Regions from separate parts of the Paenibacillus sp. JT22N7 genome, predicted to be linked through region 2. Evidence: riboswitches for the same ligand, from Rfam matches in the RefSeq annotation. Region 2 holds a riboswitch; the other holds the start of a gene.

Region 1 (3,412 bases), on a different contig from region 2:
CTTGCAGTATTTTGCACAGGCGCTTATAATTATTCGATGGCGAGCAACTACAACCGTTTCCGCCGTCCAGCCGTCGTATTTGTCAAAGATGGTGTGTCTGATCTCGTCGTTCAGCGCGAATCTTTGGACAATATTGTCGGCAATGACTTGCTTCCGGCAAGACTTCGCAAAACAGCCCTTGCGAAATAAGGGTTAAATTTGGTAACGTAGTCTTATTCGGATATAGAAAGGTAGATGTTTAATAGATGGCAAAACAAGCGAAAATTACAATGGCAAACGGAGCAGAGGTTATTATTGACCTTTTTGATCAAGATGCGCCTAACACAGTTGCAAACTTTGAGAAGCTTGCAAACGATGGTTTTTATAACGGTTTGACTTTCCACCGTGTAATCCCGGGCTTCGTTGCTCAAGGCGGCTGCCCTACAGGCAACGGCACTGGCGGACCTGGCTACACAATCAACTGTGAAATCAACCCGAACAAGCATGAGCGCGGTACGCTTGCAATGGCGCATGCTGGACGCAACACAGGCGGAAGCCAATTCTACATCGGCTATGCTCCACAGCCGCATCTGGATGGCGGACACACTGTATTTGGCAAAGTCGCTAAAGGCATGGAGCATGTTGACACGTTCCGCCAAGGCGAAAAAATGGAAAAAGTTGAAATTGTAACGGTTTAATCGTTGCGGGAAGGCCGCTTGTTTTTCCGATTGGTCGGAAAACAAGCGGTTTTTTTATAAAAGAATGGGACAGCATGACTGCTAACCTGAGAATCAGAATCGAAATTTCTTGCTTTTTCAATTTTGCGGTGGTAACATTTCATCAGAGTTACATTTTAAAAGTAAGTGACTCAAGGTGAAACGGCTGTTGCCATCCTCTGGCGGCATTATAAGTGGAAAACTTATAAATTCTTATATTTTAAAAAATAATACAGTGACTTTCCTTCGGGGTCGGGTGAAATTCCCAACCGGCGGTGATCAGGAGGCTGTCTAAGCGCTTTGAACGATGAAGCGACTAGCTGCTGCCTGTCAGTCCGTGACCCGTGTACAATCCATTCAGAGCGTGTGAGCGCATGAGTGGTTTGTATATGGCTGACCTGGTGCAATTCCGGGACCGACAGTATAGTCTGGATGGGAGAAGGAGACACTTTCAAGGCGTGATTTCATGCTTATTTGCTTGCACTTTTTTTTCGCTGGGCAATTAGGTCTGTTAAAATCGATTATTTGTGTACTTGAAAGCGGGTCTCTAAGATATACTCTCATCTCCGTTGGCTATGTTGCTAATGGAGGTTTTTTGCGTTCATGGATATTTTGAATGACAGTTATTATATGAGCTTGGCACTGGATATGGCGGAGAAAGCGGCTGGACAGACGGATATTAATCCCGTCGTCGGCTGCGTCGTTGTAAAGGATGGCCGGATTATCGGACTTGGCACGCATCTCAAGCGGGGAACCGGGCATGCCGAGGTGCATGCGCTGCAAATGGCGGGAGAAGAAGCGGAAGGCGCCACCGCTTATGTGACGCTGGAGCCTTGCAGCCATTTTGGCAAGACGCCTCCTTGCTGCGAACGGCTCATCGATGCCAAGGTCGCACGGGTAGTCGTGGCTACGACCGATCCGAATCCGCAGGTAGCTGGGCGTGGCCTTGAACGGCTGAAGGAATGCGGCATTGAGGTTGAAGTGGGCCTTCTAGGAGAACGCTCCAACCAAATGAATGAGAAATTCAACAAATACATTACGACGAAGCTGCCGTTTGTCACCCTTAAGACAGCGAGCACGCTCGACGGCAAAATCGCTTCCCGCACCGGCGACAGCAGATGGGTAACGGGCAGTGCGGCAAGGGAGCAGGTGCACACGCTGCGCCATCAGCATATGGGCATTATGGTCGGTATCGGCACCGTGCTTGCCGATGACCCGCAGCTGACGACGAGAGCGGACGTTCCGGCGCTGCATCCGGTGCGTATTGTCATCGACAGCAGCCTGAAGCTGCCGCTCACCGCGCGTGTGGTGACGGATCGGACGGCAAGGACGATCGTCATCGCAACTGAGCAGGCGGATGATGCCAAGGCGCAGGAGCTGCTGGCAGCTGGCGTCGAGCTCATTCGGGCAGGCACTGGCAAGCAGGTGGATTTGCCGCAAGCGATGAGAAAGCTTGGAGAGCTGGAAATCGGTTCTGTTTTGCTGGAAGGTGGCGGCAAGCTTAATGGCGCAATGCTGACAGCCGGACTCATCGATAAAATCATGCTTTATATGGCACCTAAAATCATCGGCGGGGCAGCCGCTCCCGGCACCTTTGATTTTGAAGGCTTCGAGAAAATGGCACAGGCTATTGAGCTGGAGCGTATGCAGGTGGAACAAGCGGGAGCTGATATTTGCATTAGCGGCTACCCTGTCTATCGCGATGTTTAGAGAGGAGGGCTGGCCGTGTTTACAGGTCTGATTGAAGAAGTCGGTAAGTTGAAACGGGTGGTCAAGCAGGGTGAGGCTATGGTAGTAACGATTGCTGCTTCCCGCGTTCTCGAAGGCGTAGCGCTGGGTGACAGCATAGCGGTAAACGGCGTTTGTCTGACAGTCATCTCCTTTACAGGCAGCACCTTTGATGCCGATGTAATGCCAGAAACGTACCGGCGCTCCAATCTTCACCAGCTGAAGCCCGGGGAGCAGGTCAACCTGGAGCGGGCGATGCTGGCAGGAGGGCGCTTCGGCGGTCATATGGTGCAGGGGCATATTGACGGTACAGGCATCATTGCCAAAAGGGAAACCGACGCTAATGCTGTCATATTCAGCATAAAGCTCCATGATGCGGCAACGCTGAAATATGTCATTCCTAAAGGTTCGATCGCTATTGATGGCATCAGCTTGACGGTTGTCGGGACGAATGATTCTGGCTTCTCGGTATCGGTCATCCCACATACGCTGGGAGAAACGGCATTACTGGATAAGCGCATAGGCGATTCGGTTAATATCGAATGCGATATGATTGGCAAATATGTGGAGCATTTGCTGCATTTCAAGCCAGCACGCGAGGCTGGTGCGGCTTCCGGTGGCAAAGCCGGCAAGGCTGGCGGAGCAAAGCTGAGCGCTGCTTTTTTAAGTGAAAATGGATTTATGTAATAACCAGGTAGTGGCTAGTTGAAGTGGTGAATGATCAGGGAGGGAAGCTTTATGGGACAGCAGGATCAGCCTTTAGAGAAATCTTTGTTCAATACGATTGAGGAAGCGCTTGAGGATTTGCTGCTTGGCAAGCCCGTTATCGTTGTAGATGATGAGGATCGGGAAAATGAGGGCGACCTCATTGCGCTGGCCTCCATGGCGACGCCTGAAGTCATCAATTTTATGATTACAAAGGCGCGGGGGCTTGTGTGTGTTCCGATTACCGCAGAGCGGGCGGAGCAATTGGAGCTGCCGCCGATGGT
Region 2 (3,412 bases):
CGTTTCAATCGTCCGAATGACCTGCATATCGACCTGCTGCGTATGAACGACAATTTGCTTCGGTGATGCAGCAATTAGCGAGCTGATGACCATATCCTCAATGTTCATTTCCGTTTCCAGCATTTCGGCTACCAAGCGATCGGAATGCGGCTTCGGCTCAAACAATTGAAATTTGTCATTATACAAAATAAATTCATGGTTGCCTTTATGAACCAAATGGACCATGGCGACCTTCGATTGCTGCAGCCCAACAAAATATTTGAGCAGCGAAATAAACTCCTGATATTGCTTATCCAGCACATATTCATCCAAGGCATATTCCACAATATCGCCTAGCTCGTGACGATATCCATGAAGTCTGAAGGTGGCGATACCGCCAAGGTCGAGCTGTGTATTTTCACTTAAATACAGTTCGATTTCCTCGGCTACCTTAAGCTTGCGGCGCTTTCTGTCCGCATCCAGAAACTTGGCATTCAAGCCATCCAGATCGGTATCCTGCATCAGCTGGCTGCAATATTTTTCGATAACGGAGATGTCCGTGGAATGGCCGCCCTGATATTTTTTCTTAATGATGCTGATGAGCATTTCCGATTCCAAATTGGTTACAACAAATTCAGCAAGCGCTTTGGCTGCACTGTGGTACAGCATTTCTCCATGCTTATTCAGTTGAAAATAAGGCGTTGCCGACTGGCACATAATGCTGCCCGCAGGCTGCAGCTCGAACTGCACCAAACGCCCCTGTGATGCTGCTTCAATATGTAGATCCTCATTCGTATATTGCGCCATTAAGGCCGCTAATCCAGCTGCCGTAGATTGAAGCTTGGAAGGCAGCGTAACGGTGAATAGTTCCATAAAAAAGCCAACCCCTTTCATTCCCCTCTAAACAGTATATGGTGCACGAAGCAACGATATACGATGAAGACATTGGGAATGAAGGGGGCTATGAATGTGCTGGATTTAAGCGGCAGCTTGTGGCTGCTGAACAGCCTGTTCATTGCTGCTGCGGCTCATAAGCCATAAGGTCAGCCAAATGAGCAGGAAGCCGCTAAGCTGCCCTAACGTCAGCGTCTGGCCAAATACGAGCCAGTTAATCAATACGCCGACGGCAGGGAAGGAAAGCTCAGCAAGCGTCGCGTATACAGCTTTAGTTGAGGAAAGCCCTTTGTAATACAGAAGCATGCTGATTAAGCCTGGGAAAAAGGCTTGAAACAATAAATTGACGGCAATCAGCGACAATTGGCTGCCCTCAGCATTGAGGCTCCACGCGTCGCCGCTTGCCAGCAAAATAACGCTGAGCAGCGGCAGGGCAAGCAGAAACCTGAGGGACGTCACAATGGAAAAGGACAATTTCTTTTGCAGCAAATATTTGCCCATGACGGTCGAACCGCCCCACAATGCCGCCGCGATGATCGAGAACAGGCAGCTGAGCAAAGCAAGATCATGCAGGCCAACTAACGGCGAGCCGAACCCGAAGGTCAGCAAATAGGTGCCTGCGAGCGCCGCCAGCAAAAAGACGAAAAACTTCCGCGGCAGCTTTTCCTTCAGCAAAACTCTGGCGAGCAAAATCGCAAATAACGGCTGGAGCTTCTGAAGCAGGAGCACCGCATTCGCGCTGCCATGCGAGAAGGCTGCGGTGAACAACACCGTCGCTACAGCTGAGCCGCCCCAGGAAATGAACAGCAGCGCCCCAATGACGCCAATTGACAGCTTGCCGACTAATGTACGGCGGAATTTAAACAATACGGGGACTGCGTAAAAAGCGAGCAAAATATGCTCAATAAATACAATTTGCGCCGAGGTAAAGCTTTTGAGCAATAAAATACGGAACAGCGGGTCAAGACCCCAAAGTGTCGCGCCAAGCGCCACATACCATATCCCGTTAATGCCTGCAATGCGTGATGTTCGCCAGCCCGCTTTCTCGCTAGCCAGCTCTAATGTGTTCTGCAATTCAAAAACCTCCTGAGAAAGTTTTGAATTGAACCTTCTTTTCACTATGAAAAAGAAACAATGCCCCTGTCAGTAAACTGACAAGGGCATCATCAACAAACCTGATAAATGAATGTCATTTAACAAGCTGGTTCTGATCTTCTCCCGTCCGGACTATACCGTCGGCTCTGGATTCTCACCAGATCAGTCCCGGCTGCAAGCAGCTAGGAGTCGCGGGCTCTGGATGCTCCGAACGCATCCTTACCGCCGGTAGGGAATTGCACCCTGCCCTGAAGATTCATATTCGATTAAATCGTATTGTAACACAAAAGATTACAGTTTGAATAGTCTATTTGCATGGAAAATTTGCATTTCCGATTAAAATTTTATTTTTCCGACCTCTTTTCTTGGTTTTCATCTATTCCTCGACCAAATTTCTACCAACCCTCATCCGTTCCTCGTCCCTTTGCTTTAACTTTTCAAGCAGCAAATCATGCTGCTTGCTGTCTTCTTTAATGATGTTTCTGCCTGCAAGAATGAAATAGGCGATCCCGCCTACCATGCATACAATCACTATTATTTGATTAATCATCTACGAACCCTCCCCTCGTCCCAATTAATAACCATACCTTGCTGCTTAACCGGATCAGGACCGAGCGGAGCTTCTTTTCTTAGAACGCGTTCTTGTCAAACCAACGCTTACCGAAGCTGCCACTAAAAATAAGGTAACACCCGCAATAATCGTGAAAAAGGACTGATCAAAAGCAGCACGGCCTGCTGCTTTTAGCGCCTCGGCAGCCTGTGCAGGCAATCCTTCTGCAACTAGAAGCGCTTCATCCAAACTGTCTTTCACATTACCTGGAACTTGGAGTCCAGCAGGGATTTTCATAGTCAAAGTGTATACAAGGCCTGACATACTTCCGATGATCGCAATACCCGACGCTCCGCCCATCTCATAGGCTACTTCCTCAATCGATGCAGCCATACCCGCTTTCTCAGGGGGAGCATAGCTCATAATAGAATGCGATGCTGCTGTCATCCCTGCTCCTAGGCCTGCACCAAGGAGAGCCAGTCCAACAATCTGCCCGGCAATGCCCGAATCAAATTGCAGAAGATACACACCCATTCCCAGTGCCGCGATTAGAAGGGCGGCGCTCTTAATACGAATGACATCATAGCGATGCAGAATCGATCCAGTCAGCGGACCAGCAATGAGTGCTGCTAGCGGTATGCTTAACGTATACAGCCCCGCTAGAAGCGGACTCAGGCCTTCCACCAGTTGAAGACGCTGGGTCACCATATACTGAACCCCCATCTGCGCAAATGTACCTACCAAAGCCGTAATAAATGCAGCCGAGAAACCATTTATTTTAAATAGCGAAAGATCAATAAGTGGATTTTCATTTCTATTTTGCCGACGAATAAAGATGATTAAAGCCACGATGCCGATAACAGCCCCTATGACCGCAAAAGTCAGCGACCCTTC

Evidence for each region. A riboswitch is a leader RNA that binds a small molecule or an ion and turns the genes downstream of it on or off. The one in region 2 is predicted to bind FMN.
Region 1: it holds a riboswitch for FMN, as region 2 does, so the genes downstream of both, ribD (bifunctional diaminohydroxyphosphoribosylaminopyrimidine deaminase/5-amino-6-(5-phosphoribosylamino)uracil reductase RibD) here and AC50Y5_RS25340 (DMT family transporter) in region 2, are expected to answer to the same signal.

Annotation. Positions count from the first base shown of each region.
Region 1 is NZ_JBXENY010000001.1:1,006,313-1,009,724, forward strand. It holds gene lysA (diaminopimelate decarboxylase) at 1-189, shown strand, start outside; gene AC50Y5_RS04485 (peptidylprolyl isomerase) at 246-677, shown strand; FMN riboswitch at 934-1,143, shown strand; gene ribD (bifunctional diaminohydroxyphosphoribosylaminopyrimidine deaminase/5-amino-6-(5-phosphoribosylamino)uracil reductase RibD) at 1,299-2,405, shown strand; gene ribE (riboflavin synthase) at 2,421-3,110, shown strand; gene AC50Y5_RS04500 (bifunctional 3,4-dihydroxy-2-butanone-4-phosphate synthase/GTP cyclohydrolase II) at 3,162-3,412, shown strand, end outside.
Region 2 is NZ_JBXENY010000010.1:245,090-248,501, forward strand. It holds gene AC50Y5_RS25335 (putative sporulation protein YtxC) at 1-852, opposite strand, end outside; gene AC50Y5_RS25340 (DMT family transporter) at 958-1,947, opposite strand; FMN riboswitch at 2,080-2,228, opposite strand; gene AC50Y5_RS25345 (hypothetical protein) at 2,345-2,518, opposite strand; gene AC50Y5_RS25350 (MFS transporter) at 2,573-3,412, opposite strand, start outside.